DNA from 3 places in the Kitasatospora sp. NPDC036993 genome. Region 1 is predicted to be linked to each of the others. Evidence: riboswitches for the same ligand, from Rfam matches in the RefSeq annotation. Region 1 holds a riboswitch; each other region holds the start of a gene.
The links. A riboswitch is a leader RNA that binds a small molecule or an ion and turns the genes downstream of it on or off. The one in region 1 is predicted to bind cobalamin.
Positions count from the first base shown of each region.

Region 2: linked by a shared signal. The riboswitch ahead of nicT (Nickel transporter NicT) and the one ahead of ACZ7C5_RS15400 (FecCD family ABC transporter permease) in region 1 are both predicted to bind cobalamin.
Region 3: linked by a shared signal. The riboswitch ahead of metE (5-methyltetrahydropteroyltriglutamate--homocysteine S-methyltransferase) and the one ahead of ACZ7C5_RS15400 (FecCD family ABC transporter permease) in region 1 are both predicted to bind cobalamin.

Region 1 is NZ_JBVJRP010000006.1:321,418-331,521, forward strand. Features, by position in the region: gene ACZ7C5_RS15370 (RNA polymerase sigma factor SigF) at 1-345, opposite strand, end outside; gene ACZ7C5_RS15375 (ATP-binding protein) at 530-940, opposite strand; gene ACZ7C5_RS15380 (GNAT family N-acetyltransferase) at 1,129-1,605, opposite strand; gene ACZ7C5_RS15385 (nuclear transport factor 2 family protein) at 1,616-1,999, opposite strand; gene ACZ7C5_RS15390 (ABC transporter substrate-binding protein) at 2,087-3,079, opposite strand; gene ACZ7C5_RS15395 (ABC transporter ATP-binding protein) at 3,104-3,946, opposite strand; gene ACZ7C5_RS15400 (FecCD family ABC transporter permease) at 3,943-5,022, opposite strand; cobalamin riboswitch at 5,145-5,283, opposite strand; gene sodN (superoxide dismutase, Ni) at 5,351-5,746, opposite strand; gene sodX (nickel-type superoxide dismutase maturation protease) at 5,924-6,382, shown strand; gene ACZ7C5_RS15415 (CGNR zinc finger domain-containing protein) at 6,379-6,966, opposite strand; gene ACZ7C5_RS15420 (amino acid ABC transporter ATP-binding protein) at 7,127-7,930, opposite strand; gene ACZ7C5_RS15425 (amino acid ABC transporter permease) at 7,927-8,901, opposite strand; gene ACZ7C5_RS15430 (ABC transporter substrate-binding protein) at 8,939-9,865, opposite strand.
Region 2 is NZ_JBVJRP010000003.1:394,285-404,388, reverse strand. Features, by position in the region: gene aroQ (type II 3-dehydroquinate dehydratase) at 1-57, shown strand, start outside; gene ACZ7C5_RS08055 (AAA family ATPase) at 128-967, shown strand; gene ACZ7C5_RS08050 (Fpg/Nei family DNA glycosylase) at 1,047-1,856, shown strand; gene ACZ7C5_RS08045 (putative quinol monooxygenase) at 1,979-2,305, shown strand; gene ACZ7C5_RS08040 (AAA family ATPase) at 2,379-4,397, shown strand; gene ACZ7C5_RS08035 (hypothetical protein) at 4,402-6,075, opposite strand; gene ACZ7C5_RS08030 (ArsR/SmtB family transcription factor) at 6,127-6,510, opposite strand; cobalamin riboswitch at 6,592-6,805, shown strand; gene nicT (Nickel transporter NicT) at 6,837-7,964, shown strand; gene rpmG (50S ribosomal protein L33) at 8,024-8,188, opposite strand; gene ACZ7C5_RS08015 (M24 family metallopeptidase) at 8,448-9,554, shown strand; gene efp (elongation factor P) at 9,631-10,104, shown strand, end outside.
Region 3 is NZ_JBVJRP010000031.1:35,332-45,435, reverse strand. Features, by position in the region: gene metF (methylenetetrahydrofolate reductase [NAD(P)H]) at 1-622, shown strand, start outside; gene metE (5-methyltetrahydropteroyltriglutamate--homocysteine S-methyltransferase) at 697-3,012, opposite strand; cobalamin riboswitch at 3,169-3,413, opposite strand; gene ACZ7C5_RS36800 (acyl-CoA thioesterase) at 3,483-3,977, opposite strand; cobalamin riboswitch at 4,234-4,458, opposite strand; gene cobF (precorrin-6A synthase (deacetylating)) at 4,546-5,304, shown strand; partial or broken gene ACZ7C5_RS36790 (enoyl-CoA hydratase-related protein) at 5,311-5,777, opposite strand; gene mmsB (3-hydroxyisobutyrate dehydrogenase) at 5,774-6,661, opposite strand; gene ACZ7C5_RS36780 (enoyl-CoA hydratase/isomerase family protein) at 6,658-7,737, opposite strand; gene ACZ7C5_RS36775 (acyl-CoA dehydrogenase family protein) at 7,737-8,882, opposite strand; gene ACZ7C5_RS36770 (CoA-acylating methylmalonate-semialdehyde dehydrogenase) at 8,888-10,104, opposite strand, start outside.

The DNA.
Region 1 (10,104 bases):
CCGGTCCGGGGCGCCCGAGCGGTGCGAGACCTGGGTGGGCACGGCGACGTGCGGCCCGGCCTCGTTCGCCTCGCCGGCCTCGTTCGCCGAGGCCGTCGCGTCCGTCGTGTTCGCCTCGTCCGTCGCGTTCGCCTCGCCGGCTTCGTCCGTCGCGGCCGTCTGGTCCACCGGGTCCGGAGGGGGCGTGGAGGCAGGCGTCGGCTCGGACGTCGGCTCGGTGGGGTGGCTCATCCGGTGGGCGTCCTTCGGGTGCGCTTCGTCGTTGGCGGCGAGGCCGGGAACGCTCGCCTGGGTCGGTACGGCAGGTCCCGCCGTCGCGAGGCCGGTACGGTCCAGATCACTCACGGCCATTCCCCCGTTCCGTTCCGGGAGCACCGGGGCCGGTGGCCCCGGAATCGTCTCGTTGGTCGTACCGCATGGGTGGCGGTACCGGAGCCGTCCGTCGGTCCCCGGAGCGGGGAGCGGCGGACGGCCCTTGCGCGGGTGGTGCTCGGTGCTGCTCGGTCGTGCGGTGCGGTGCTGCGCCCGACTAGTGGGCGGGTGACCCGCCGCGCTTCTTGTGCAGGCTGATCGTCACGGTCTTGTCCTCGGCGACCGAGGAGTCGACCTCACCGGCCAGCGCGGAGAGCACGGTCCAGGCGAAGGTGTCCCGCTCGGGGGCCTTGCCGTCGGTGGTCGGTGCGGCGACGGTCACCTTCAACGAGTCGCCGACCAGCCGGAACTCGCAGGACAGGACGGAGCCGGGCACCGCCTGCTGGAGCAGGATGGCGCAGGCCTCGTCGACCGCGATCCGCAGGTCCTCGATCTCGTCGAGGGTGAAGTCCAGCCGGGCGGCCAACCCGGCCGTCGCTGTTCGCAGGACGGAGAGGTAGGCCCCGGCTGCGGGCAGCCGGACCTCCACGAAGTCCTGAACACCGAGATCGCCGTCGATCTTGGACACCCTTGCCTCCTGGGTGACGCGCTGTGCTTTCTTGGTACCCCGCTTGTTACCGCTTGCTACCCCCGAAGGGGGTCCGGCGTCGCGGATCCGCCATCGCTCTGCCTTCCGCACCCCGGTTCGGGAGTTACTCATGGTAAGGCATTGCGACGCAGGGTGGCAGACCCTTTCTCCGGACTGCGGAAGGCCGTTCAGGGCCGCCCGACGGCGGTCAGCGCCTCGTCGGTGAGCCGGTACACCGTCCACTCGTTCATCGGCACCGCGCCGATCGACTTGTAGAAGTCGATCGAGGGCTGGTTCCAGTCCAGGACCGACCACTCCACCCGGGAGTAGCCGCGCTCGACGGCGATCCGGGCGAGCTCCAGCAGCAGTGCCTTGCCGTGGCCGCCGCCGCGCGACTCCGGGCGGACGTAGAGGTCCTCCAGGTAGATCCCGTAGGTGCCGCGCCAGGTCGAGAAGTTGCGGAACCAGACCGCGAAGCCGACCGGCTCGCCGGTGACGTCGTCCTCGGCGATCAGACCGTACAGCGCCGGGTCGGCGCCGAACAGGGCCTCGTGCAGCTGCTCCTCGGTGGCCTTCGCCTCGTGCAGGGCCTTCTCGTAGTCCGCGAGTTCGCGGACCATGGCGTGGATGACGGGGACGTCGGTGGCGACGGCGGTGCGGATCATGCCTGTGAGCCTACTGCTCGGGACCCGTCTCGTCCCAGGCCTGGAGGGAGGTCTGGTCGACGATCCGGCCGTCCCGCAGGCCGGCCATCGAGGACATCAGCACCCGGACCCCGTCCGGATACCGGCAGGACTCCAGGAAGGCGACGTGGTCGCCCTGGACCACCACCTGTTCCAGCTTGTGGGTCATCTCGCGGCCGTAGACGTCGTCCAGCATGGCGCCGATCTCCTCCCGCCCGTGCATCACCAGGGGGTGGCTGGGCTGGGTCCTGCGATCGACCATGCGCAGTTCGGCGTCCTCCGCGTAGAGCGCCAGGAGGGTCTCGGCGTCGCGGCGCTCGATGCCCTCGCGCAGCGCGCGGGTGTCGAAGGCGGTGGGGGCCGCCATGGTGGCCATGATCTCGCTCCTCCGGTCGGGTTCCGTCGGCTCGTACCTCTGAGCGTACGCCCGCCGCCGGGGCCGGAGGAGCGGGACCGGGGCCGGTCAGCGGGCCGGTACGGTGCGCAGGTACTCGGCCAGCGCGCTGATCGCGGCCGGGTTGCGCGGGCTCTCCACCAGGTCGACGTAGTCCATGACGAAGATCCGGCCGTTCCTCACCGCGGAGACGTTCGCCAGCGGCGGGAAGGACGTGAGGAACTTCCGCTTCTCCTCGGCGCCGGGCGTCGCGTAGTCGTTGATCACGATCACCTCGGGGTCGCGCTCCACCACGCTCTCCCAGCCGGCCGTGACCCAGCTGTCGGCGAGGTCGCCCATGATGTTGGTCCCGCCGGCCTTGGCGATGATCTCGTCGGCGGCGGCGAACTTGCCCGCGGTGTACGGCTTGTCCTGCCCGCTGTCGTACAGGAAGACGGACGGGCGGCGCTCCGGCTGCGGGACGGCGGCGATCTGCGCCTTGAAGCCGGCGACCAGCTTGTCGGCACGGTCCTTGACGTCGAAGATCTCGCCGAGGTTGGCCAGGTCGGTGTAGAGCGCCTCCAGCGGGTCCATCACGCCGCGCTCGGTGCCCTTGCCGCTGCGGCAGGACTCGCTGAGCACGTACGAGTCGACGCCGAGCGCCTTGAAGGCCTGCGGGGTCACGCCGCTGCCCTCGTCGAAGCCGTAGTGCCAGCCGGCGAAGACCAGGTCGGCCTTGGCGTCCAGCGCGATCTCCTTGGTGATCCGCTGCTTGGAGAGCCACTTCGTCTGCTGGTAGCCGTCCTTCCAGGCGACCTTGTCGAGCTGCCCCTTGTCGTCGGGCATCACGTAGCCGGCCATCCGGTCGGCGAGGCCGAGCGAGAGCATCAGTTCGGTGATGCCGACGTCGTTGGTCACCACCCGGGCGGGCTTCCGGTCGAAGGTGAGCTCGTCGCCGCAGTTGCGCACGGTCACCGGGTAGTGGGCGGAGTCGGCTGCGGCCTCCTTCGGGGCGATCTCGGCGCCGCAGGCGGTGAGTCCGAGGACGAGCAGGGCGGCGGTGGCAACGGCCTTGGTACGCACGGTGGTTCCTTCGGAGGGGGCGGATCAGGCGGAGTGGTCGGAGGGGGCGAGGCGGTCGAACAGCAGCTGGAGGGCGCCGGTCACCGGGTGCCGCACCGGGGTGCCCCGGACGCCGAACACCTCGGCCAGCAGGGCGGGTTCGAGTACCTCGTGGGGCGGGCCCGAGGCGACGATCCGGCCGCCCCGCAGCACGTACAGCAGGTCGCAGTGGCCCGCCGCCAGGTTGAGGTCGTGCAGCGCGGTGAGCACCGTCGGTCCGGCCTCGCGGGCGAGCGCCAGCACCTCCAGTTGGTGGGCGACGTCGAGGTGGTTGGTGGGTTCGTCCAGCACCAGCAGGCGCGGCTCCTGGACCAGCGCGCGGGCGAACAGCACCCGCTGCTTCTCGCCCCCGGACAGGCTCAGGAAGCCCCGCTCGGCGAGGTGTCCGGCGCGGACCTTGCGCAGTGCCCCGGCGCAGCGCTCCTCGTCCCCGTCGGACGGGGCGCCGAAGCCCCGGCGGTGCGGCAGCCGGCCCATGGCCACCACCTCGGCCACCGTGAAGTCGAACTCGGCGGAGTGCTCCTGGGTCAGCGCGGCCACCCGGCGGGCCGACTCGCGCGCCGTGAGCGCGTGCAGGTCGTCGCCGGCGAGCCGGACGACGCCGCCGGCCGGCTTCAGCACCCGGTAGACGCAGCGCAGCAGGGTCGACTTGCCGCTGCCGTTCGGGCCGACCAGGCCGACCACCTGCCCGGCGGCGGCCGCCAGGCTCACCTCGTGGACCAGCCGGGTGCCGGCCAGCTCCACCGAGACGGCGTCGACGGCGAGGTCCTGGGCCAGGGCCGGGCCGGTGGCTCCGGCCGCTTCGGACGGCGTGGTCACGTCGGTCATCGGGTGCCTCCGAAGGCCTGGCCGCGGCGGCGCATCATGATCAGGAAGGCGGGCACGCCGAGCACCGCGGTGAACACCCCGACGGGCAGTTCGGCGGGCGCCAGCAGGGTGCGCGACGCGATGTCCACCCAGACCAGCAGCAGCGCCCCGGCGAGCGGCGCGATCACCAGCACCCGGCGGTGCCCGGCGCCGACCAGCATCCGCGCCAGGTGCGGCATCAGCAGTCCGACGAAGCCGATCGCCCCGCTGACCGCGACCACGGTGCCGGTGACGGCGGCGGTCACCACGAACAGCTCGCGGCGCAGCCGGTCCGGGTCCACGCCGAGCGAGGCGGAGGTCTCGTCGCCCATCGCGAGCGCGTCCAGCCGCCCGGCGGCGCAGGCCAGGTAGGCGAGGCCGGCCAGCACGGTGACGGCGGCGATCGGCACCTTGCCCCAGGTGGCGCCGCCGAGGCTGCCGAGCAGCCACATCATGGCGTCCCTGGCGGCCTCGCCGCGGTCGGCGGCGAAGACCATCAGGGTGGTGGCGGCGGAGAAGCCGTAGGACAGGGCGGTGCCGGTGAGCACCAGGCGCAGCGGGGTGAGCCCGTACGCGGTGCGGGCGGCGAGGTACACCAGCGTCATGGCGGCCAGCGCGGAGCCGAAGGCGGAGGCGGAGATCGCCCACACCCCGAGCGAGGCGAAGGCGCCGAACAGCAGCACGGCGTTGGCGCCGACGGCCGCGCCGGAGGAGATGCCGAGCACGAAGGGGTCGGCCAGCGCGTTGCGCACCAGGGCCTGGACGGCGACCCCGCAGGCGGCGAGTCCGGCGCCGACCACGGCGGCCAGCACGGTGCGCGGCAGCCGGATCTCCCAGACGATCGCGTACGCGGCCGCCTCGTCCGCCTCCAGCCGGCCGCCCGTCAGCCCGGCACCCAGCAGTCGCAGCACCCGGGGCAGGCCGAGCCCGGAGGAGCCGAGGGCGACTCCGCAGACCAGCGAGAGCAGCAGCGCGGCGGCGAGGCCGGCGGCGAGCGGGACGACGGGTATCCGGCGGGTGGGCGGGCCGGCTGCACGGTCTGCGGGTGCGCGGTTCACGGGTGCGCCTTGCCTCGGGCCGCGGGTGCGCCGGGCCGGGCGCGTGCCGGGGCGTGCCGGGGCGCCGGTCCCCTCGCAGTCCGCGGCGAGTTGTCGGGAGGTCAGCGGCCGGGGGCGATCGGGCTGGCGCGGCCGTACGGGCGGGTACGGGCCGTGCTCACCGTTGCGGGTCAGCGCCGGATTCACACCGGACTTCCCCCTCGGACGCCCTGGCAGCATAACAGCCACTCAGGGCAGGCAACCCTTACCGGGCAGGGCTGGACGTGAACGCACGACCGCCCCCGTCCGGCGGTGCGGACGGGGGCGGTCGGCTGGCGACGCGTCAGGCTCAGGCCTGCTTGGTCTCCCAGAAGATCTTGTCGACCTCGGCGATCAGGTCCAGCAGGGCCTGGCCGGTGGCCGGGTCGGTGGACGCCTTGGCGGCCGAGGCGGCCTTCAGGGTGTCGTTGACCAGCTGGTGCAGCTGCGGGTACTTCTCGAAGTGCGGAGCCTTGAAGTAGTCGCTCCACAGCACCGAGATGTGGTGCTTGACGGCCTCGGCGCGCTGCTCCTTGATGATGACGGCGCGGGCGCGGAAGTGCGGGTCCTCGTTGGCCTGGTACTTCTCCTGGGTGGCCTTGACGGACTCGGCCTCGATCCGGGCCTGCGCCGGGTCGTACACGCCGCAGGGCAGGTCGCAGTGGGCGTGGGCGGTGGCGCGCGGTGCAAACAGACGAGAGAACATGGGAGTCCTTCCTTAGATCGTCTTCCCGCGCCCGAGATTACCCCTCCGTCCTCCCGGTTTCGCGATCGGGCGGGGGGCCCAGGGCGAAAGACGGACCAGGAAACGGGCCAATCCGGACATCGAACAGGTGACGGCCCGTACGGCAGACTGGGGGCGGGCCGAGCGGGAGGAGGAGCCGTGGCGCGGAGCACGCGGCCGGAGGGCGCCGGAGCGGGGCGGCGGGGCCGGGGCGGCGTGCTGCCGCTGGGGCTGGTCGACGTGGCGGGGCCGTCCATGGTGCCGACCCTGCGCGAGGGCGACCGGCTGCTGGTCCGCTACGGCGCGCCGGTCCGGCCGGGCGCGGTGGTGCTCTTCCGGCACCCGTTCCAGCAGGACCTGCTGGTGGTGAAGCGGGCCGCCGGGCGCCGGGCCGAGGGCTGGTGGCTGCTGTCCGACAACCGTCCGGTGGACAGCGACAGCCGCAGCTACGGCGCCGTGCCGGACGAGCTGGTGCTCGGCCGGGTGCTGCTGCGGCTGCGTCCCGACCCGGTCTGGCTGGCGCCGGGCCGCCGGCTGGAGCGGCTGCTGCTCACCCCCCGGCTGGCCCGGCTGCCGGGCCTGGCCCGCCGGTTCGGCGTGTGGGTCGAGGAACCCTAGGCCCCGGCCCCGGCCCCGGCCGCGGCCTCCTGGCGCTTGCGGGCCCGGTAGGCGGCCACGTTGGCGCGGGTCGCGCAGCGGTCCGAGCAGTAGCGGCGGGAGCGGTTGGTCGAGGTGTCCAGGTAGGCGTTGCGGCAGGGCGCGGCCTGGCAGATGCCGAGCCGGTCGGCGCCCAGCTCGGTCAGGTGGACGGCCAGGCCCATGCAGGCCACCGCGCTGAAGTGCGCGGTGGCGGTGGGCGAGTTGTCGGCCAGGTGCAGGTGCCAGCGCGGCCGCCCGGCGTCGTCCAGGAAGTCGTGCCCGGAGATCAGCGGGCTGACGGGGTACTCCATCAGCAGGCTGTTCAGCAGGTCGACGCCGCGGATCTCGTCCCCCTCGGCGGCGGCCTCGAAGACCCCGCGCAGGCGGGTCCGCACGGCCCGGAGCCTGGGCAGGTCGGACTCGTCGGCGAGCGTGGCGGCCCGCGAGGAGTCGGAGAACAGGCCGCGCACCGCCTCCACGGAGGTCAGCGCGTCGGTGCCGCGCTCGGGCTCCTCGGTGTTCACCAGCCGAACGGCGAGATCGGCGTACGCGGCGAGCTCCACAGGGGTCCTTCCAGAATGCGGTAACGGGCTTACTGCCTCCAGCCTATTACCCGGGCGGGGACTCCACCCTACGGCCCGGGCGGCGGCTGCGGCCCACGGCCCGGGCGGAAAACGGTCGGCGCCCGGCAGGGGAGGCCTGCCGGGCGCCTGGGGCACGGGTTCAGAGCACCTTGGACAGGAAGGCCCTGGTCCGCTCGTGCTGCGGGTCGGTGAGCACCTCGCGGGGGTTGCCGGACTCGACCACCACGCCGCCGTCCATGAACACCAGCGCGTCGCCGACCTCGCGGGCGAAACCCATCTCGTGGGTGACGACCACCATGGTCATGCCCTCCTCGGCGAGGCCGCGCATGACGTCCAGGACGTCGCCGACCAGCTCCGGGTCGAGCGCCGAGGTGGGCTCGTCGAAGAGCATCAGCTTGGGCTTCATGGCCAGCGCGCGGGCGATCGCGACGCGCTGCTGCTGGCCGCCGGAGAGCTGCGAGGGGTAGTTCCGCGCCTTGTCGGCGAGGCCGACCCGCTCCAGCAGGGCCATCCCGCGCTCGCGGGCGTCGGCCTTGCTCTCGCCCTTGACCTGGACCGGCGCCTCCATGACGTTCTCGACGGCGGTCATGTGCGGGAACAGGTTGAAGCGCTGGAAGACCATGCCGATGTCGCGCCGCTTGAGGGCGACCTCGCGGTCCTTGAGCTCGTGCAGCCGGTCGCCCTTCTGCTGGTAGCCGACCAGCTCGCCGTCCACCCAGAGCCGGCCGCCGTTGATCTTCTCCAGGTGGTTGATGCACCGCAGGAAGGTCGACTTGCCGGAGCCGGACGGGCCGATCAGGCAGAACACCTCGCCCTTCCTGACCTCCAGGTCGATGCCCTTGAGCACCTCGACCAGGCCGTAGGACTTGTGCACGTTCTCGGCGCGGACCATGGGCTCGGCGGACGCGGCGGCGCCGGCCGGGGTCTTGGTCAGGTCGGTCATACGTGACCACCTCCCTCGAGGCCGGGAACGACGTCGGCACTCGTCTTCGGGGCGGGCTTCCCGGCGAACAGTCCCCGCAGCCGTTGCAGCGGGGTGGGCGGGAGGGTGCGGTTGGAGCCTCGGGCGTAGTGGCGCTCGATGTAGTACTGACCGATGGTCAGCACCGAGGTGAAGAACAGGTACCAGAGGCTGACCACGATCAGCAGCGGGATGTTCTGGTAGTTCCTGGAGTAGATGACCTGGCCGGCCCGGAAGATCTCCTCCAGGGAGATCACCGAGACCAGCGAGGTGGTCTTGAGCATCGAGATGGTCTCGTTGCCGGTCGGCGGGATGATCACCCGCATGGCCTGCGGCAGGACGATCCGGCGCATGGTCTGGAACCGGCTCATGCCGAGCGCGTGCGAGGCCTCGGCCTGGCCCTCGTCCACCGACTGGATGCCGCCGCGGACGATCTCCGCCATGTAGGCGGCCTCGTTGAGGCCGAGGCCCAGCAGTGCCGCGACGAACGTCGGGATCAGCACGTTGGTCTGCTCGGACCAGAACTCCGGCCCCCACGGGACGCCGATCGACAGCTTGGCCCAGATCAGGCCGAGGAAGTTCCAGAACACCAGCTGCACCAGGACCGGGGTGCCGCGGAAGATCCAGATGTAGACCCAGGCGACGCCGGCCAGCAGCGGGTTCGGGGACAGCCGCATCACCGCGAGGATGATGCCGCCGACCACGCCCATGAGCATGGCGAGCACGGTCAGTTCCAGCGTCACCAGCAGGCCGTGCATGATGCTGTCGTGGAACAGGTACTGACCGACGATGTCCCACTTGAAGGCGGGGTTGGTGAAGGCGGCGCTCAGCAGCATGGCCGCGAGCACGGCGATGACGACGGCGCCCGCCCAGCGTCCGGGGTGGCGGACCGGGACGGCCTTGATGATCTCAGGCCGCCCCCTCTGCGCCGTCCCCTTGTCCAAAGAGTTCACGGTGTGGCCTCGGGGGAGAAGATGAAGCGTACGAGGGTCAGCTGACGGCGCCGTTGACGGCCGACTTTTCGATGGCACCGGCCTCGACACCCCACTTGGTGAGGATCTGCTTGTAGGTGCCGTCGTCGATCAGCGACTGGACGGCGCCCTGGATGGCCGGGGTGAGCTTGGAGCCCTTGGCCAGGGCGACGCCGTAGGGGGCCGTGCCGTAGGTCTCGCCGACCTTCTCCAGCTGGCCGCCGGACTGCTTGATCGCGTAGTCGACGACCTGGGAGTCGGCCATCAGCGCCTGGTCGCGCCCGGAGACCACGGCGTTGGTGACGTCCGTCTGGAGGTCGAACTTGTCGCCGCCGTTCTGGACGCCCGGCTTGCCGGCCTTGGCGCAGTCGGGGTCGCGGGTGTCCTTGATCTCGTCGGCCTGGGTGGTGCCGGTCTGGACGGCGACCTTCTTGCCGCAGAGGTCCTTCGGGTCGACCTTCTCCGGGTTGCCCTTCTTCACCGCGACGGCGCTGCCGGAGTTGAAGTAGGTGACCATGTCGACGATCTGCTCGCGCTCCTTGTTGTCCGTGAAGGACGACATGCCGAGCTGGAACTTGTTCGACTGGATGCCGGGGATGATCGCGGTGAAGCCGGAGTCCTGCACCTCGGCCTTCAGCCCGAGCTTGGCGGCGATGGCGTTGGCCAGGTCGACGTCCATGCCGATGACCTTGCCGCTGTCGTCCTTGAACTCGTCCGGCGCGTACGACGCGTCGGCGCCCACCACGAGCTTGCCGGCCGTCTTGACGTCGTCCGGGACGAGCGCGGCGAGCTTGGGGTCGGCCTTGACCTCGTTGACGGTGGCGGAGGCGTTGGGGGCGCCGCCGCTCTCGGTCTTGCTGCTGCTGCAACCGGTCAGCACGAGGGAGACGGAGGCGGCGACGACGCCGGCTGCGAAGAGCCGGTTGCGCTTGGTACGGGCGGTCATGAAGGGGGATCTCCATCCTGGGGGAGAGAGGTCGGGCGGAGCGCGCCGCGGGAGCGGCGCACCGGAACAGCGAGCCGGACGTCCGGGTACGGGTGCGTGGTGCCGTACGTCGTCGTACGTGCAGGCCGGGTCGTGCAGTTGCCCGGGTGCGCGGGAGCCACCCGGGGCCTTACGAGGTACTGCTTCCGCCACCCTCCGCCGAGGTGGACGTTGACCGAACCGCCTCGACCAGGGGCCTG
Region 2 (10,104 bases), on a different contig from region 1:
CTCGGCTCCTACGAGCTGGCGCTGCGTGCGCTGGCCGAGCGGCTCGCCACGCGCTGAGGGTACGGGCGGTGGCCCGGCGGCGGACTGTGCCCGCTGCCGGGCCTCCGTGTAGTGTCCCCGCTGAGAGGTGTCGGGAGGTGTCGTGACGCAGTACGCCGGAGGCGGGCAGGTCCCGCCGCGTCCCGTCGCTCCGCCGGTGCCGCCGGGGGGCGGTCCGCGGGGGACGTCGTCGGGAACGCCGATCTCCGCTCCGCCGCCGGTCCGTCCGGCGCCCGCCCCCGCACCGGCTGCGCCTCCCCCCGCACCGGCGCCGAGCGCGCCGGTGCCCGCGGGAGGCACCGGGCACTTCGTGCTGCCGGCCGGGATGCCGGTCCAGCTGCCCACCCACCCGCCGCAGCGGCGCGCGCCCACCGGGCCGATCGCCGTCCTGCTGATCGGACCGGCCGGGGCCGGCAAGACCACCGTCGCCCGGTACTGGGCCGAGCGCAGGCCCACCCCGACCGCGCACATCAGCCTGGACGACGTCCGCGAGTGGGTGCAGTCCGGCTTCGCCAACCCGCAGTCCGGCTGGAACAACGCCTCCGAGGCGCAGTACCGGCTCGCCCGCCGCACCTGCGGCTTCGCCTGCCGCAACTACCTGGCCAACGGCATCTCCTGCATCGTCGACGACGCCGTCTTCCCGGACCGCCCGGCGATCGGCCTCGGCGGCTGGAAGCGGCACATCGGCCCCGGCATGATCCCGGTCGTGCTGCTGCCCAGCCTGGACTCGGTGCTGCACCGCAACGCCCGGCGCAGCGGCAACCGCCGCCTCGGGGACGAGGAGGTGGCCCGGATCCACGGGCGGATGGCCGGCTGGTACAACTCCGGGCTGCCGATCATCGACAACTCCGCCCTGGACGTCGCCGGGACGGCCGCCGAGCTGGACCGCGTCATCCTGGCCAGGCTGATGGGCGTCCCGGTCCGCTGACCCGCACGGTCGTGGAAGTGTCAGGGCCGGCTGCGATGATGGACGGGTCCTGTCGCAGCGCCCGGAGGAGCTGACGCCCGTGCCGGAAGGCCACATCATCCACCGCCTCGCCACCGAGAACCGGAAGGCCTTCGGCGGCCGCCCGGTCAGGGTCTCCAGTCCGCAGGGCCGGTTCGCCGACGAGGCCAAGGTGATCGACGGGCAGCTGCTCACCGGCGCGGAGGCCACCGGCAAGCACCTCTTCCTCGGCTTCGAGGAGGGCGGCTGGGTGCACGTCCACCTCGGCCTCTACGGCGGGTTCACCTTCGGCACGGGCCCGGCACCGGAGCCGGTCGGGCTGGTCCGGCTGCGGCTGGAGAACGAGGACGGCTACGCGGACCTGCGCGGCCCCAACACCTGTGCGCTCGTCACGGAGGAGCAGAAGGCGGCCGTCGCCGCCCGGCTGGGGCCGGACCCGCTGCGCGCCGACGCCGACGCGGAGGCCGCCTGGCGCCGGATATCGGGCAGCCGGACGACGGTCGCGGCGCTGCTGATGGACCAGAAGGTGCTGGCCGGGGTGGGCAACGTCTACCGGGCCGAGGTGCTGTTCCGCCACGGCATCGACCCGCACCGGGCCGGGCGCGACCTCACCCGCCGGGAGTGGGACGCGATCTGGGCCGACCTGGTCGCGCTGATGCGCGAGGGTGTCACCGCGGGCCGGATCGACACCGTCCGCCCCGAGCACACCCCCGAGGCGATGGGCCGTCCGCCCCGGGTGGACGACCACGGCGGTGAGGTCTACGTCTACCGGCGGGCGGCCATGCCGTGCCTGGTCTGCGGCACCGACGTGCGGACGGAGGAGCACGCCGCCCGCAACCTCTTCTGGTGCCCGAGCTGCCAGGCGGCCTGAGCGGAACCGGTCCTGTGTCGTAGGCGGCCCTGCTGACCTGCGACGATGGACACTGTGCTCGTCGAGCCGCCCGTCCCCGAACCCGTACCGCCACGTGTGAGCGTGGCGTGGAAGGAAGCCCCATGATCTTCATCACCGTCAAGTTCCCGGTCCGCCCCGAGCGCGTCGACGGCTGGCTCGACCTGGTCGACGAGTTCACCCGGGCCACCCGGAACGAGCCCGGCAACATCTTCTTCGAGTGGTCCCGCAGCGTCGACGACCCCAACGAGTTCGTCCTGGTCGAGGCGTTCCGCGACGGCGAGGCCGGCAAGGAGCACGTGGAGTCCGCGCACTTCGCCAAGGCCATGGAGGACCTGTCGTACGCGGTGGCCGCCAAGCCGCGGATCGTCTCCACCGAGATCCCCGGCATGGACGGCTGGGCTGAGATGGGGGAGATCACCCCCCGCTGACACCCGGAGTGCCCCTCCGGCCCGGCGCCCAGCCCGTAGGCTGGGGCCCGGGCCGGTCGGAGGGAGCGGGCAGATGGAGCGGCACGAGGTGGCCAACACCCTGTCGGGGGCCACGGTGGGCGGCCATGTGGTGCAGGCCGGGACCATCGGATCGCTGCACATCCACCAGCCCGAACAGAAGGCGAGACCTCGTCAGGTCCGGTCGCCGCACGGCCCGTTCGTCAACCGCGAGCCGGAACTCGCCGCCCTCGCCGAGGCCCTGGCCCCGGTCGAGGCGGGCGGACTCGGGATCGTGGTGTTCACCGGTCTGGGCGGGGTCGGCAAGACCGAGCTGATCGCCAAGTTCACCGAGGAGCACCGGGGGAGCTTCCCGGACGGCGACCTCTACGCGGACCTCCTCGCCTACCGGCACCAGGGCGGGGTGGACCTCCCCGAGCTGCTGGCCGGCTTCCTGCGCGCCCTCGGCACCGAGCCGCCGGCCGTGGAGGCCGAGCGGTTCACGGCCTTCCGCACCGCCACCGCCGAGCGCCGCTGCCTGTTCTTCCTGGACAACGTCGAACACGCCGCGGAGGTCCGGGCGCTGCTCCCGGCCCGCGGGCTGGTGGTGGTCGCGAGCCGGCGCCGGCTGCCCGCGCTGCGGACGGACGGCGCGCGGGTGCGGCAGCTCGGGCCGCTGAGCGCGACGGCGGGCGCCGAGCTGGTGCGCGGCTGGGTGGGCTCGGGGCGGGGCACCGACGGGGAGCTGGCGGAGCTGGTCGAGCTGTGCGGCGGACTGCCGCTCGCGCTGAACGCGGTCGGCAGCCAGCTGCTGGACCGCGACAGCCTGCCGGTCGGCCGGGTGGTGGCCGAACTGCACGACCGCGAGGGCAGGTTGGCGATGCTGGAGGACGAGGAGAACGATCTCGGCGCGACGTACGACCTGGTCTACGAACGGCTGTCGCCGGAGGGCCGGGCGCTCTACCACCTGATCGGCGTGCACCCGGGCCCCTTCGTGTCCGCCGGACTGGCGCGGGCGGTCGGCGTCCGGCGGGCCGAACGGGCGATCGGGGAGCTGCGCGGCGTCCACCTGCTGGACGAAGTGCTGGACGACGACGGCGAGGACCGCTTCCGGGCCCATGACGTGGTGCGGACGCACGCCTACGGCCGGGCGCGGGAACTGCCCGACCGCGAGGGGCTGCTCGCCGGAGTCGTCGCGTACTACCGCGGCCGGGCGTCGGCGGCCGACCGGGCGATGGCAGGGAAGCGGCTGCGCCTCCAGGAGCCGAGCGGTGACGACCTGCCCCGCTTCCCGTCCGGGACCGCGGCCCTGGAGTGGCTGTACGCCGAACGCGCCAACTTCCGCGCCGTGGTGGAGGCGGCGGCCGAGCAGGGCCGGCACGGCGAGGTGTGGCGGCTCTGCGAGTCGCTCTGGCCGCTCTACCACGGCCGGAAGCTCTACCAGGACTGGATCGCCGCCCACCGGCTCGGCATCGAGTCGGCCCAGTGGGACAACCGGCCGGCCGCCGTGGTCCGGATGCGCAACCAGCTCGCCAGGGCCCACTTCGAGCGCGGGGAGCACCGGCTCGCCGCCGAGCAGTTGGCGCTCGCCACGGAGCTGGTCCCGCTGGTGACCGACCGTCAGGTGGTGGGGGTGCTCTACGAGACGGACGGTCTGCTCTGCCTGGCCGACGGGCGCCCGGCCGACGCGGTGGAGCGGTTCACCCTGGCCCTGGCGGCGAACCGGGGCGACGACCACGGCGAGATCGTCCAGAGCTACAACGTGGCGCAGGCGCTGATCGCCGACGGCCGTCCCGGGGAGGCGCTGGCCCTGCTGGCCGGGGCCACCGCCCAGGCGGGGCGGACGCGGGACGAGGACATGCTGATGAAGCTGCCGCTGGTCCGCGCCCGGGCCCACCGGGCGCTCGGGCAGCTGGACCTCGCCGTCGCCCAGGCGGACGACTGCGCCCGGCAGGCCAGGGAGCGGAGCCAGTACGCCAAGGAGGCGCAGGCGCACACCCTGCTGCTCGGCCTCGCCGAGGAGCGGGGCGACGTGGAACTGGCGGAGCGCAGCCGCGAACGGCTGCGGGAACTGGCCGGTCAGGGCCCGTCCTAGGAGCCTACGGGCCGGTACTGAAGGACACCCGGGTACGGTGGCCGCCGGTGCGGACGGTGAGTCCGTGGTCGGGGAGGCCGGCCGGGTCGCCGCCGTCGGCGAGCCAGGAGGCGACGGCGGAGCCGAGCAGCAGCGGGTCGATGCCGGGGTCGGGGCGGCCCCAGTCCGGTTCGGCGCGGGCCTCCAGCAGCGGGCCGCCGCGCAGCCGCAGCAGATGGCGGGCCGGGCCGAGGGCGGCCACCGCGACGGCGAGGCCGGGCAGTTCGGCGGCGGTGTCGGCGAGCCAGCGGGTGGCGGGGCGTTCGGCGTGGGCCTCGGTGCGGGCGAGCACCTCGGCGGTGTGGCGCAGGGCGTCGCCGGGGTGGTCGTCGGTGAGGGCGTGGAAGCCGCGCGGGGTGTGGTCGCGCGGGTCGAAGGGGTAGCGCCGGAGGCTGACCTCGGTGCCCTCGCTCACTCCCTCGACGTCGTACGCGGTGGGCCCCTCGGCGGTCGCGGGGCGCGGAACGGGCCTGGGGTAGGGCGGTACGGCCGGTTCGTCCGCGGGTTCGTCGAGTCCGTCCAGGAAGGAGTAGAGCAGCGGGCGCAGCAGGTGGGCGGATTCGCCCTGGTGGGCGAGCGAGCGGCCGGTGACGCCGCTGAGGTCGGCCGGGCCCCGGGCCAGGGCGAGTTCGAGCTGGGCGGCGAGGTCCCCGTCCGGGTCGAGGACGGGCGCGGCCTGGCCGAAGGCGTAGCCGGGGGAGTGCGGGTCGAGTTCGGCGGCGCCGGTGGCGACGAGCACGGTGTGGTGTTCCAGGGCGGCGCCGTAGACGGTGACCGAGCCGTGGTCGCCGATCACGCAGTCGGCGGCGACGAGTGCGGCCTGCCAGCCCTGGTGGGGCGGGATCAGGCGCAGGCCCATCCGGCGGGCGTCGTCGAGCAGCGCCTCGGGGTCGTGGCGGCTCCAGACGTTGGGGTGCAGGACGACGGCCACGGTGTACTCGTCGGCGGGCAGCCGGCGGACCAGCCGCTGGGGGAGGTCGGGGTGGCGGCCGAGCAACGAGTGCCCGCTCCAGGTGGAGCTGACGACGACGAGCCGTCGGCCGCCGGTGGCGCCGAGCGCGGCGCGGTAGCCGTCGCGGGAGCGCCGGCTGGTGAGCATCCGGTCGAAGCACGGGTCGCCGACGACCCGGGCGACGTCCAGCGCCTCGGGGCAGGAGACCCGAAGCCGGTCCAGCTGCTCGGGGTGGGAGAGGCCGAGGACGTCCACGAACACCCGTCCGCGGTGGGTGAGTTCGTTGCGGGACAGGCCGGCGGCGGTGACCGTGTCGCCGGTGGACTCGGTGACCAGGCGGTTGTAGCCGACGCCGTGCGGGAGGACGACGAGGCGGGCGTCCAGGCGGTGCATGGAGGAGTGGACGGCGCAGGCGACGGCCAGGTCGAAGCGGTGCCGGACGGCGTCCTCCCAGTCCAGCACGGTGAAGCCGGGCAGGCCGCGCAGGTAGTCGTCCAGGGCGCGGTCGGCGAAGGCGGAGCCGGGGTTGACGGTGAAGTACCGCTCGATGCCGTCCGGGCTCAGCAGGGTGAGGACGTCCAGGACCCGGGTGGCCGAGGTGAGGGTGCGGGCGACCGCCAGCACGCGGGCCCTGACCGGTCGGGTGCTCCAGCGGTCGGCGGGCCAGGCGTGGGGGTGGGACGGCACACCATGATCGTACTCATCCGGCTCCGCCGCGGCACGGTTTCCGAGTGGGGGTCAGCCCGCCGCCGCGCTGGGCTCGTGGTGCTCGGCGGCGGCGCACTCGTCGAGGAGGGGGCGCATGGCCTCGTCCACGAGCCGGTAGCGCACCACTCGTCCGTCCCGGTCGCCGGTGACCACCCCGGCGGTGCGGAGCAGGCGCAGGGCCTGGGAGACGGCGGGGTCGCGCATGCCGGTGGCGACCGCCAGGTCCGTCACGGCGAGCGGGCCGGCCCGGTGGAGGGCGAGCAGCAGGGCGAGGCGTCCGGGGTCGGCGAGCAGCGAGAAGCGCTCGGCCCAGGTCCGGACGTGCGCGGGATCGCCGATCGCGGCGATGGCCTCGCAGACCCGGTGCCCGTCGATGGTGCGGTGGCCCACGCGGTCGGCAGGTACGAGATGCATGCCGGCATTCTCGCAGGCAAGGGTCTGTGATCCTGGACACCTGCGCACGTGCGCAGCCTTGCACGGGTCGGGCGGGGCCCCTACGGTGTAGCCCGCCGTGGTGCTCGGGAAGACCGGTGACGGACCCTCAGGGGTCCCCAGTCCGGAGCGGCCCTCGCCACTGTGATCGGGTCGTTCCTCCGCCCGCGGAGGAGCGTCGTCCGTACCCATGGAGCCACTGGGTGCCCCGCGCACCTGGGAAGGCGGGTACGGGCGTCCCGTAAGCCAGGAGACCGGCCACGGCATCTCACGAGGTTTTCCACGAGGTGCTGGAGCGTGATCCGCAGATGACCCTGCCCGAAACCGTTGCCGCCGGGGCGAATCCGGCGCCCTCGGTGCTGCCCAGCTTCCAGTGGCGGCGCGAGGACACCATCCGTACGGCCGGGCTGATGGGGGTGATCCTGGCCATGCACGTGGTGGCCTTCGGGACGCTCCTCTTCCTGGTCGCGCCCGAGAAGTACGAGGTCGGCACCCAGGTCTTCGGGGTGGGCCTGGGCGTCACCGCCTACACCCTCGGGATGCGGCACGCCTTCGACGCCGACCACATCGCGGTGATCGACAACACCACCCGCAAGCTGATGGCGGACGGCAAGCGCCCCGTCTCGGTGGGCTTCTGGTTCGCCCTCGGGCACTCCTCGATGGTGGTGCTGATGGCCGCCCTGGTGGCGGGCGGCGCGCAGCTGGCGAACACCCTGATGGACGACGAGTCGGCCACCCACAAGTGGCTCGGCGTGGTCGGCACCACCACCTCCGGCGTGTTCCTCTACCTGATCGGCGCGCTCAACCTGGCGGCGCTGCTCGGCATCCTCAAGGTGTTCCGTTCGATGCGCGCCGGGCAGTACGACGAGAAGGAGCTGGAGGCCCACCTCGACTCGCGCGGCTTCATGGCCCGGGTGCTGAACCGGGCGACCCGTTCGATCACCAGGCCGGGCCAGATGTTCCCGGTCGGCATGGTGCTGGGCCTGGGCTTCGACACCGCGACCGAGGTCACCCTGATGGTGATGGCCGGCTCGGGCGCGGCCTCCGGGCTGCCCTGGTACGCGATCGTCTGCCTGCCGCTGCTGTTCGCGGCCGGGATGAGCCTGTTCGACACCCTGGACGGGACGTTCATGAACTTCGCGTACCAGTGGGCCTTCGCCAACCCGGTGCGGAAGGTGTACTACAACCTGACCATCACGGGTCTGTCGATCGCGGTGGCCTTCATCATCGGCACCATCGAGCTGGTCGGGGTGCTGCACGAGAAGCTGGACCTGACCGACCCGGTCACCGGGTTCGTCGCCGAGATCTCGCTGGACAACGTCGGGTACGCCATCGCCGGGCTGTTCGTGGTGGTCTGGGCGATCGCGATCGGGTACTGGAAGCTCGCCCACGTCGAGAAGCGCTGGACGCCCGGCCAGGGGGCACAGAAGCACTGACCCGTGCGCGGAACGGCGCCTCCCCGCGCCGGGGGGAGGCGCCGTCCGGGTGGGCGGGGTCAGCGCTCCTCGCGGAAGTCGACGTGCCGGCCGGCGGCCGGGTCGAACTTGCGCAGGACCATCCGGTCCGGGTCGTTGCGGCGGTTCTTGCGGGTCACGTACGTGAAGCCGGTGCCGGCGGTGGAGCGGAGCTTGATCACCGGGCGCAGTTCGCTGCGGGCCATCGGGCGTCCTCCTGGGGCCAGGGGCGGCGGGTCCCGGTCGGTGGACCGAGCCCGTGCACCGAAATGGAATTCATTTCCACCCCGTCCAACGTGGGCCCGGCCCCGCCCATTCCCGGCGTCCGACGCCCGGGGGAGCGGGGAACCCGGCGCGTGCCCGAGGGGGAGGGCACGGAAGCGCGGGGGGCGCGCAAGGGGTACTGGGGGTTCTGTCGGGGGTGCTCGGCGGGCGCTTCGGGCCGGGGGTTCGTAGGCTCGACGCATGGCGGATGCGTACGCGGGGCGGCGGGAACGGGTGAGGGAGCACTGCAGTGCGACGGGGGCCGATGCGGCCCTGGTCACCCGTGCGGCGAACGTGCGGTACCTCACGGGCTGCGCGCCCTGTGGGGCGACCCTGCTGCTCACCAGGGAGAGAGCGCTGCTCGCGCTGCCGGACGACCTGCCCCCGGACGACTCGGGGGAGCACCTGATCGCCCCGGACGTCGCCCGGATGCCGGTGGCGACCGGAGCGGACACCGCGCTGGCCGCCGCGGCCGCCGCCGCCAGGTCCGGTGTGTCGGGCCTGGCCGTGGAGGAGCACGACCTGACCGTCAGCAGGCACCGGGCGGTGGGGGGCCTGGCCGAGGGGGCCCGGCTGGTGGACCTCGGCCGGGTGGTCGAGGGGCTGCGAGTGGTCAAGGACGAGCACGAGATCGCCGACCTGCGGATCGCCGCCGAGATCGCCGACCAGGCGCTCGGCGAGCTGCTGGAGTCGATCCTGGTCGGCCGCACCGAGCGGCACCTGGCGATGGAGCTGGAGCGCCGGATGATCGACCACGGCGCCGACCGGGCCGCCTTCCCGGTCTCGGTCGGCACCGGCAGCCACTCCGGCCAGGCCGCCCACCAGCCGACCGACCGCCGGGTGGAGGAGGGCGACTTCCTGACCGTGGTGATGGGCGCCCAGTACCGGGGCTACGGCGTCTCCACCGCCCGTACCTTCGTGATCGGCGCAGCCCCCGCGCCCTGGCAGGTGGAGCTGCACCGGCTGGTCTTCCGGGCCCAGCGGGCCGGGCGGGAGGCCCTCGGACCAGGAGTGGAGCAGTGCGTGCCCGACCGGGCCGCCCGGCAGGTGCTGGAGGCGGCCGGCCACGCCGAGGCCTCCCCGCACCCGGTGGGCCACGGCATCGGGCTGGAGATCCGGGAGGCGCCGCGCCTCGGTCCGTCGGACATGGGTAAACTGGACAGCCGCGTGCCGGTCACCGTCGGCCCAGGGGTCCACCTCCCGGGCAAGGGCGGCGTCCGGATCGAGGACACGCTCGTCGTGCGCCCCTTCGAAGAGGGCGGGCCCGAGCTGCTCACCATCACCACCAAGGAGCTCCTCGCCCTGTGACCGCGGCCCTCCGGCCGTCGGCGGCAGGACGCGAACCTTGGTTCCTTGACAGCTATATCCAGGAGTAAGTGCGCCCGTGGCTTCCACGAACGATCTCAAGAACGGCATGGTCCTCAAGCTGGACGGCGGCAAGCTCTGGTCCGTCGTGGAGTTCCAGCACGTCAAGCCCGGCAAGGGCCCGGCCTTCGTGCGTACCAAGCTGAAGGAGGTCCTGACCGGCAAGGTCGTCGACAAGACCTTCAACGCGGGCACCAAGGTCGAGACCGCCAACGTCGACAAGCGCACCATGCAGTTCTCGTACAAGGACGGCGAGAACTTCGTGTTCATGGACATGAGCACCTACGACCAGCTGACCATCGAGCCGCTCGTCGTCGGCGACGCCGCCAAGTACCTGCTCGAGGGCTTCGAGGCCACCGTCGCGCAGAACGAGGGCTCGGTCCTCTACATCGAGCTCCCGGCCGCCGTCGAGCTGGTCATCGCCGAGACCGAGCCGGGCGTCCAGGGCGACCGCTCCACCGGTGGCACCAAGCCGGCCACCCTGGAGACCGGC
Region 3 (10,104 bases), on a different contig from region 1:
CGAGCTTCGGAACATCCTCGGGCACTACGCCGACCAGGGCGTCCGCAACATCCTGGCGCTGCGCGGCGACCCGCCGGGCGACCCGCTGGGCCGCTGGGACCGCCACCCGGACGGGGTGGAGTACGCGGCCGACCTGGTGCGGCTGATCAAGGAGTCCGGGGAATTCTGTGTCGGCGTGGCCGCGTTCCCGGAAATGCACCCGCGGTCTCCCGACTGGGATTCCGAGATCGGGCATTTCATCGCCAAATGCCGGGCCGGAGCGGACTACGCGATCACCCAGATGTTCTTCGAGACGGACAGTTACCTCCGTTTCCGGGACCGGCTGGAATCCTCCGGGTGCACCGTTCCGATCATTCCGGAGATCATGCCGGTGACCACCATCCGGTCACTCCGGCGGATCCCCGACCTGTCCACCGCGGCCATTCCCCGGGAATTCTCCGAGCGCATGCTAAAGCACCGGGACGACCCGCGGGCGGTCCGCTCGATCGGCATCGAGTACGCGACCGGCATGTGCCGGCGCCTGCTGGCCGAAGGGGTCCCCGGCCTGCATTTCATGACCATGAACTTCTCCACGGTCACGACGGAGATCTACCAGAACCTCGGGCTGCCCGAGTCCGGCTGAGCTCGGCCCGGGCCTCCGGGGCACGAGGTGCCGGGGCGGCTACGACGGGGTCGCCGTACCCGCCCCGGTCACCGTCAGCCTGCGAGTTCCTCGCGCAGCAGGCGGGCGGCGCCGACCAGGCTCTCCAGCGAGGCCCGGGTCTCCGGCCAGCCGCGGGTCTTCAGCCCGCAGTCCGGGTTGACCCAGAGCCGCTCCGCCGGGATCGCGGCCAGGCCCGCGCGCAGCAGCGAGACGGCCTCCCCGGTGCCGGGGACGCGCGGGGAGTGGATGTCCCACACGCCCGGACCGACCTCGCGCGGGTAGCCCGCCCCGGCCAGTTCGCCGGCCACCTCCATGTGCGAGCGGGCGGCCTCCAACGAGATGACGTCCGCGTCGAGTTCGTCGATCGCGGTCATGATGGCGCCGAACTCGGCGTAGCACATGTGGGTGTGGATCTGGGTCTCGGCCCGCACCCCCGACGTGGCCAGCCGGAAGGCCTCGGTGGCCCAGTCCAGGTAGGCCGGGCGGGCCGCGGCCCGCAGCGGGAGGGTCTCGCGCAGGGCCGGCTCGTCGACCTGGACGACGGCCGCGCCCGCCGCCTCCAGGTCGGTCACCTCGTCGCGCAGCGCGAGGGCGACCTGCCGGGCGGTGTCGGCGAGCGGCTGGTCGTCGCGGACGAAGGACCAGGCGAGCATGGTGACCGGGCCGGTGAGCATGCCCTTGACCGGGCGCTCGGTGAGTCCCTGGGCGTAGCGGAACCACTCCGTGGTCATCGGGTGGGGGCGGGAGATGTCGCCGGCCAGCACCGGCGGCCGCACGTACCGGGTGCCGTACGACTGCACCCAGCCGTGCCGGGTGGCGAGGTAGCCGGTGAGCTGCTCGGCGAAGTACTGGACCATGTCGTTGCGCTCGGGCTCACCGTGCACCAGGACGTCCAGGCCGGCCTTCTCCTGGTACGCGATGACCTCGCGGACCTCGGCCTCCATCCGCTCCCGGTAGGCCGCCGCGTCGATCCGTCCGGCCGTCAGGTCGGCGCGGGCGGTGCGCAGTTCGGTGGTCTGCGGGAAGGAGCCGATGGTGGTGGTCGGCAGCAGCGGCAGGCCCAGCCGGGCCCGCTGGGCCTCGGCCCGGACGGGGTAGGGCTGGGCCCGGCGGGCGTCCTCGGCGGTGACGGCGGCGGCGCGGGCGCGCACCGCCGGGTCGCGGGTGATCGGCGAGCCGGCCCGGGAGGCCAGGTCGGCGCGGTTGGCGGCCAGGTCGGCCGTCACCGCGCCGGTGCCCTCGCGCAGGCCCCGGGCGAGCAGCGCCGCCTCGCCGGCCTTCTGCCGGGCGAAGGCCAGCCAGCGGGCGATCTGCGGGTCGATGTCGCGCTCCGCGGCGGCGTCGACCGGCACGTGCAGCAGCGAGCAGGACGGCGCCACGTCGACCGTGCCGGCGAGGCCCAGCAGGGTCGCCAGGGTCGCCAGCGACTTCTCCAGGTCGTTGATCCAGATGTTGCGCCCGTCGATCACCCCCGCCACCAGCCGCTTGCCGGGCAGTCCGCCGACCGCGGCGAGGTCGTCCAGGTTCGCGGCGGCCGGGCCGGTGAAGTCCAGCGCCAGGCCCTCGACCGGTGCCTTCGCCAGCACCGGCAGCGCCTCACCGAGCCGGTCGAAGTAGCTCGCGACCAGCAGCTTGGGCCGCTCGGTGAGGGCACCGAGCTCGCGGTAGGCGCGGGCGGCGGCGTTGAGTTCGGCCGGGGTGCGGTCCTGGACGAGCGCGGGCTCGTCCAGCTGCACCCAGCCGGCCCCCGCGGCCCTGAGCGCCGCGAGCAGCTCGGCGTAGACCGGCAGCAGCCGGTCCAGCAGCGTGATCGGCTGGAAGTCCTCGGCCACTCCCGGCGCCGGCTTCGCCAGCAGCAGGTACGTCACCGGGCCGACCAGCACCGGCCGCGCGGTGTGGCCCAGCGCCAGCGCCTCCCGCAGCTCGCCGACCGCCTTCGCCGGGTCGGCGGCGAACACCGTGTCCGGCCCCAACTCGGGGACCAGGTAGTGGTAGTTGGTGTCGAACCACTTCGTCATCTCCAGCGGCGCGACGTCCTGGGTGCCGCGCGCCATCGCGAAGTACCCGGCCAGCGCGTCGGCGTCCACCGCCTCCCGGTGCCGGAGCGGGATCGCGCCGACGGCCACGGTGGTGTCCAGCACGTGGTCGTAGAGCGAGAAGTCGCCGGTCGGGACCTCCTCGATCCCGGCCTCGGCGAGCTGCGCCCAGTTCGTCCGGCGCAGGTCGGCGGCGGTCGCCAGCAGCGCCTCCGCCGGGACGGCGCCCTTCCAGTACCCCTCGATCGCCTTCTTCAGTTCACGGTTGCGGCCCTGGCGGGGGTAGCCGTGCACGGTGGCGACGCTCGCCGCGGCTGCGGACTTCGTGGTCAAGGGACTCTCCTTCGCGAGCCTGATTCCTCAAGTGCCCGGTGACGGCACGAGGACGCGAAGGGATGACGAACCGGACGGATACCCGTGCACGCGCACGGCCCCGCCAGGTATGGTCGCCGACCCGCCCACGAGGTCACCGGATGGCCGCACGCGAACGGTCGCGCACGGGCAGTGGCAGGTCTTCGGACTCGTGGGCGCGCCCTCCCCGGCCTCACCAGGGCGGACACCTACTGGCCGTCGCTTCCCAGACCCGTTCCCGGGCCCAGTGCGTATGACGGCGGTCGTTCCCACTCACCGCTGCGGGGCAGTCCCGGACTGGCCAGTCGAAAGGCGTCACCGGGTTCCCTCTTGCGACGCGCCTGCCTGGCGGACAGGGCGAACCAGCTGCTCCGTCAGCTTAGGGGCAAACCGGCGGCGCCGAGGCGGAAATCTCGAAAGGCGTCCGCATGGTGGGACGTCGTCGCGGGCCGCTACTCGGCGGGCTCCAGCTCCGGCTCGGTCCTGCGGGCCCGCCGCTCCCGTGCCACCCGGCCGCGCTGCCGGTCGGCGGCGCTCTCCAGGAGCAGCTCCGGGACCCGGTGGGGCCGGCCCTCGGCGTCGACCGCCACGAACACCAGGTGCGCCGTCGCCACCCTGGTGACGGGCCCGGTGAGGTTCCACCGCTCCGAGGTCACCGCCACCGACACGTCCATCGACGTCCGTCCGACGTGGTCGACCCGGGCCCGGACGGTGAGGAGGTCTCCGGCCCGGACGGGCGCGAGGAACGACATCTCCTCGACCGAGACGGTGACCGCGGTGACACCGGCGTGCCGGCCCGCGGCGGCGGCGGCCGCGTCGTCGATCAGCTTCATCATCACGCCGCCGTGCACCGTCCCGTAGAGGTTGGTGTCGTGGTCGCTCATGATGTGGGCCAGGGTCACCGCGGACTCGGCCGGGGTGCGGGAGAGCGCGGAGGGGCTGGTCACAGCGACGGCCCGCCCTTCGGGGCACCGGACGGGGCCACGGCCGGACGCCCGGCGTGCCGGCTCCGCGGGCCGTCGGGCCCGGGCCGGTGTCCACGGCGTACGGGCTCGTGGGGATCGTGGTCGGTGTTCCGCTTCACGGAACTCTCCTTCGCGGTTTCGCACACCCCGGGCACGCGAAGGGGCAGGCAGCGGTCCGGACACGTCCCGCCTGCACCGTCGACCCGCCCTCGGGGTCCTGGTGGGACCGCGGGCCGGCACGGCACGCGGGCAGCGGCAGGTCTTCGGACTCGTGGGCACGCCCTCCCGGCCGAACCGGGACGGGCACCTACTGGCCGTCGCTTCCCGGGCCCGCTTCCGGGCCGGTGCACATGACGGCGGTCGTTCCCACTCACCGCTGCGGGGCAGTCCCGGACTCGCACCGGGTTCCCTCTTGCGACACCCCGCCTGGCGGACGGGGCGAACCAGCTGCCCCGCCAGCTTACGTCCATCGGCGCAGCTCACAGCCACCGCCCACCGGCCTGACCCGGCCCGGGGGACCACGCGCGGGGCCGGACGGCAGAATGTCCCCATGCGGCAGATCTTCGTCATCGGCATCGGTGCGGGCGACCCCGACCACCTCACCCTGCAAGCGGTCAAGGCCCTCGGCCGTACCGACGTCTTCTTCGTCCTCGGCAAGAACGAGGAGCGGCAGGACCTCATCACCCTGCGCCGCCGGATGCTCGCCGAGCACGGCCGGCCGGGGCACCGCGTGGTCGAGGTGCCCGACGCGGAGCGCGACCGCGCCACTCCCGCGTACACGGCCGCGGTGGACGACTGGCGCGTCCGCCGCGCCGATCTGGTCGAGCGGCTGGTCGCCGAGCACCTCGGCGAGGGCGAGAGCGGCGCGTTCCTGGTCTGGGGCGACCCGGCCCTCTACGACAGCGTCATCGCCGTGGTGGACGACGTGTCGGCCCGGGGCGGTGTGTCGTTCGAGTACCGGGTGATCCCGGGCATCAGCAGCGTCTCCGCGCTCGCCGCCGCGCACCGCACCACGCTGACCCGGGTCGGCCGCCCGGTGCAGATCACCACCGGCCGCCGCCTCGCCGAGGGTTTCCCCGAGGGAGTGGACGACGTGGTGGTGATGCTCGACGGCCGGGCCGCCTTCACCGAGGTCGACCCCGCGGGGTTGGAGATCCACTACGGCGCCTACCTCGGCACCCCGGACGAGGTGCTCGTCTCCGGGCCGCTTGCCGAGGCCGCTCCGCGGATCCGCGAGCTGCGCGCGCGGGCCCGCGCGCGCAAGGGCTGGATCATGGACACCTACCTGCTGCGCCGGTCGGACGGCTGACGGCTGACGGCTGACGGCTGTCGGGACACGGTGCGCCGCCCCGGGGGTGGGGCGGCGCGGCGCGTCAGCGAGCTTGATCTCCGGCTGCCCGAACTTCGCGGTGTCCGCCGCCAGCAGCACGTCGCAGAGCATCGCCAGCTCGCAGCCGCCGCCCAACGCGTGGCCCGCCACCGCCGCGACCACCGGCTTGCGCAGCGCACCGAAGCGGTCCCAGGCGGCGAACCAGTCGCCGAGGTAGGCGTCGACGAATTCGAGCGACTGCATCTCCTTGATGTCGGCGCCGGCCGCGAAGGCCTTCTCCGAGCCGGTGACCAGCAGACAGCCGGTCTCCGGGTCACGGTCGAACTCCGTTGCCACGGCCACGACTTCGTTCATCAGCCGGGCGTTCAGGGCGTTCAGTGCCTTGGGCCGGTCCGGGGTGATCAGCCCCACCCGGCCCTGCGCTCGACCAGGATCGTCTCGTAGCCGGTCACTCGGCACCCTCTCCCAGGGTCGTGATGATGGCCGAGAAGTCCAGTCCGGCCGCCTCGCCCCGGGCGAAGGAGGCGTACAACTCGGCAGCCCGGCGCCCGAATTCGGCCGGCAGGGCGGAGGCGGTGGCCGCGTCGGCGGCCAGCCCGAGGTCCTTGGCCATCAGGGCCGCGGCGAACCCGGCCGCGTACTCGCGGTTGGCCGGGCTGGCCGGGACGGGCCCGGGGACCGGACAGTTGGTGGTGAGCGCCCAGCACTGGCCGGAGGCCGTGGCGGCGACGTCGAAGAGCGCCTGGTGGCTGAGACCGAGGCTCTCCCCGAGGAGGAAGGCCTCGCTCACCGCGATCATCGAGACACCGAGGATCATGTTGTTGCAGAGCTTCGCGGCCTGCCCGGCACCGGACGGGCCGCAGTGCACCACCGTGCGCCCCATGGCCGCCAGCACCGGCTCCGCCTCGGCGAACTCGCCGTCGGAGCCGCCCACCATGAAGGTCAGGCTCGCGGCCTCGGCCCCGGGCACTCCGCCGGAGACCGGCGCGTCCGCGGCCAGGTGCCCCGCGGTGCGGGCCAGGTCTGCGGCGATCCGGGCGTCCCCGACCGCGATGGTGGAGCAGTCCACGAACAGCGCGCCGCGCGGCGCCGCCGCCGTCAACTCCCGGTAGGACTCCAGGACGTGGCGCCCGGCGGGGAGCATGGTGACGACCACCTCGGCCGCCGCGACCGCCTCCGCCGCCGAGCCGGCCACGGCCACGCCGTGGCCGGCCGCGCGTTCCCTGGCGTCCTCCGCCAGGTCGTAGCCGGTCACCCGGAGCCCCGCCCCCACCAGGTTGGCGGCCATCGGGCCGCCCATGTTGCCCAGCCCCACGAATCCGATGTTCAGGCTCACCAGCGCTCCAGGGTGCTCGTGGTGGAGAGACCGAGCTCACGCTCGCCCAGCCTCGCGAAGTGGCGGTCGACCTCGGCGTCCCGCACGGCGGCCAGGTCGGCCGGGCTCCAGCGCGGGGTGCGGTCCTTGTCGATCACCTGGGCCCGGATGCCCTCCGGCAGGTCGGCGGTGGCGAGCGCGGCGCAGGAGGTGCGGTACTCCTGGTCGAGGACGGCCTCCAGCGGGCCGAGCGCCCGGGCCCGGCGCAGCGCGGCGAGCGTCACCTTGACGGCGGTGGGCGAGTTGGCGGCGATCCGGTCGGCGGCCTCTCCGGCGGCCGGGTCGCCGGCCGCCGCCAGCCGCTCGACGATCTCCTCGACGGTCGGCGCGGCGTAGCAGCGGTCGATCCACTCCCGCTGCCCGGCCAGCCGGCCGGGCGGTGCGGCCGCGATGTGCCGGGCCAGCGCGTCGTGCACCGGCCGGACGGCCAGGTCGTCCAGCAGGGCGGGAAGCCGCCCGGCGGGCACGAAGTGGTCGGCGAACCCGCACAGCAGGGCGTCCGCGGCGCCGACCGCGCCGGCCGTGAGGGCCAGGTGGGTGCCCAGTTCGCCGGGGGCGAGGGCGAGCAGGTAGCTGCCGCCGACGTCCGGGACGAAGCCGATCCCGGTCTCCGGCAGGGCGATCCGGCTGCGTTCGGTGACGATCCGGACGCTGCCGTGCGCGGAGACGCCGACCCCGCCGCCCATCACGATGCCGTCCATCAGTGCCACGTATGGCTTCGGGTAGCGGGCGATCCGGGCGTTGAGGTGGTACTCGTCGCGCCAGAACCGCTCGGCGGCGGCGCGGTCCCCGCCGGTGGCGGCGCGGTGGATGGCGACGATGTCGCCGCCCGCGCAGAGCCCGCGCTCGCCGGCGCCGGTGACGACCACGGTCGCGACGGCGTCGTCGTGCTCCCAGTCGTCCAGGGCCCGGGCGATCCGCAGCACCATGGCGTGGGTGAGGGCGTTGAGGGCCTTGGGGCGGTTGAGCACGATCAGCCCGGCCCGGCCCTCCCGGTGGACCAGGACGTCGTCGGCCCCGGTGGTGTCGGCCCCCATCAGGCGGCCCCGATCAGGCCGCGGGCGACGATGACGCGCATGATCTCGTTGGTCCCTTCCAGGATCTGGTGCACCCGCAGGTCGCGGACGGTCTTCTCGATGCCGTACTCGGTCAGGTAGCCGTAGCCGCCGTGGAGCTGGAGCGCCTGGTTGGCCACCTCGAAGCCGGTGTCGGTGGCGTGCCGCTTGGCCATCGCGCACAGCTGCGGGGCCCGCGGGTCGCCGCGGTCCAGGGCCGCCGCCGCGCGCCAGAGCAGCGCCCGAGCGGCCTCCAGTTCGGTGGCCATGTCGGCGAGCCGGAACTGGAGCGCCTGGGCGTGCAGCAGCCGGGCGCCGAAGGCCTCGCGGTCGGCGAGGTGCGCCGTCGTCCGCTCCAGGGCGCTCTGGGCGCCGCCGAGCGAGCAGGCGGCGATGCCGAGCCGGCCGCCGTCGAGGCCGGCCATCGCGATCCGGAAGCCCTCGCCCTCGCCGCCGAGCAGCCGGTCGGCGGGCAGCCTGACCCCGTCCAGCAGCACCTGGCGGGTCGGCTGGGCGTTCCAGCCCATCTTCCTCTCGTTCGGCCCGAAGGAGAGGCCCGGGTCGTCGCGGTCCACCAGGAACGCCGAGATGCCCCTGGCGCCCGGTTCGCCGGTGCGGGCCATCACCAGGTACACCCTGGCGGCACCCGCGCCCGAGACGAACTGCTTGACGCCGTCCAGCACCCAGTGGTCGCCGGCGCGCACCGCCCGGGTGGTGATGGCGGCGGCGTCGGAACCTGCCCCCGGTTCGGTCAGGCAGTAGCTGCCCAGGTGCTCGGCCGAGCAGAGCGCGGGCAGCCAGCGGGCGCGCTGCTCCTCGGTGCCGTGGCGGTCGACCATCCAGCCGACCATGTTGTGGATGGACAGGTAGGCGGCGATGGAAGGGCAGCCGCCGGCCAGTGCCTCGAAGGCCACCACCCCGTCCTGCCGGGAGAGTCCGGAGCCGCCGGCCTCCTCGCGGACGTAGACCCCGGCCAGCCCGAGGTCGGCGGCCTTGCGCAGCACGTCCACCGGAAAGTGCTTGGCCTGGTCCCACTCCACCGCGTACGGCGCCAGGCACTCGGCGGCGAACTCCCGTACCGCGGCGGCGATATCAATCTGATCTTCCGTCAGATCACTTGCGTGCACGGCGTTCACCCCATCGTCGGCATGGTGAAGCTCGCGCCCTCCTTGACCCCGGAGGGCCAGCGCGAGGTGACGGTGCGGGTGCGGGTGTAGAAGCGGATGGAGTCGGGGCCGTGCTGGTTGAGGTCGCCGAACGCGGAGCGCTTCCAGCCGCCGAAGGTGTGGTAGGCGACCGGCACCGGGATGGGCACGTTGACCCCGACCATGCCGGTGTCCACCCGCCGGGCGAAGTCCCTGGCGGTGTCGCCGTCCCGGGTGTAGATGGCCACGCCGTTGCCGAACTCGTGCTCGCTGGGCAGCCGCAGCGCCTCCTCGTAGTCGGCGGCGCGGACGACCGTGAGCACCGGACCGAAGATCTCCTCGCGGTGGATCCGCATCCCGGGCGTGACCCGGTCGAACAGCGAGGCGCCGAGGAAGTAGCCGCCCTCGTGTCCTTCCAGTCGGAACTCCCGCCCGTCGACGACGAGTTCGGCGCCCTCCCGGACGCCGAGGTCCAGGTACCCGCGGACCCGGTCGAGCGCGTCGGCGCCGACCAGCGGGCCGAAGTCCGCCGCCGGGTCGTCCGAGCGCCCGACCTTGAGCGCGGCGATCCGCTCGACCAGCTTGGCCACCAAGGCGTCCGCGGTCTCCTCCCCCACCGGGACGGCCACCGAGATCGCCATGCACCGCTCGCCGGCCGAACCGTACCCGGCGCCGATCAGCGCGTCGGCCGCCTGGTCGAGGTCGGCGTCCGGCATCACGATCAGGTGGTTCTTGGCGCCTCCGAAGCACTGCGCCCGCTTGCCATGGGCGGCGGCGGTGGCGTAGACGTACTGGGCGATCGGTGTGGAGCCGACGAAGCCCACGGCCTGGACGCGCGGGTCCTCCAGCAGGGTGTCCACGGCCTCCTTGCCGCCGTTGACCACGTTGAGCACGCCTGGCGGCAGCCCGGCCTCCAGGAAGAGTTCGGCCAGCCGCAGCGGCACCGAGGGATCGCGCTCCGAGGGCTTGAGAACGAAGGCGTTTCCGCAGGCCAGGGCGGGGGCGGCCTTCCAGAGCGGGATCATCGCCGGAAAGTTGAACGGGGTGATGCCGGCGACCACGCCGAGCGGCTGGCGCATCGAGTACACGTCGATGCCCGTCCCGGCGTTGTCGCTGAACTCGCCCTTCAGCAGGTGCGGGATGCCGGCGGCGAACTCCACGACCTCCAGGCCGCGCTGGATGTCGCCGTGGGCGTCGGAAACGG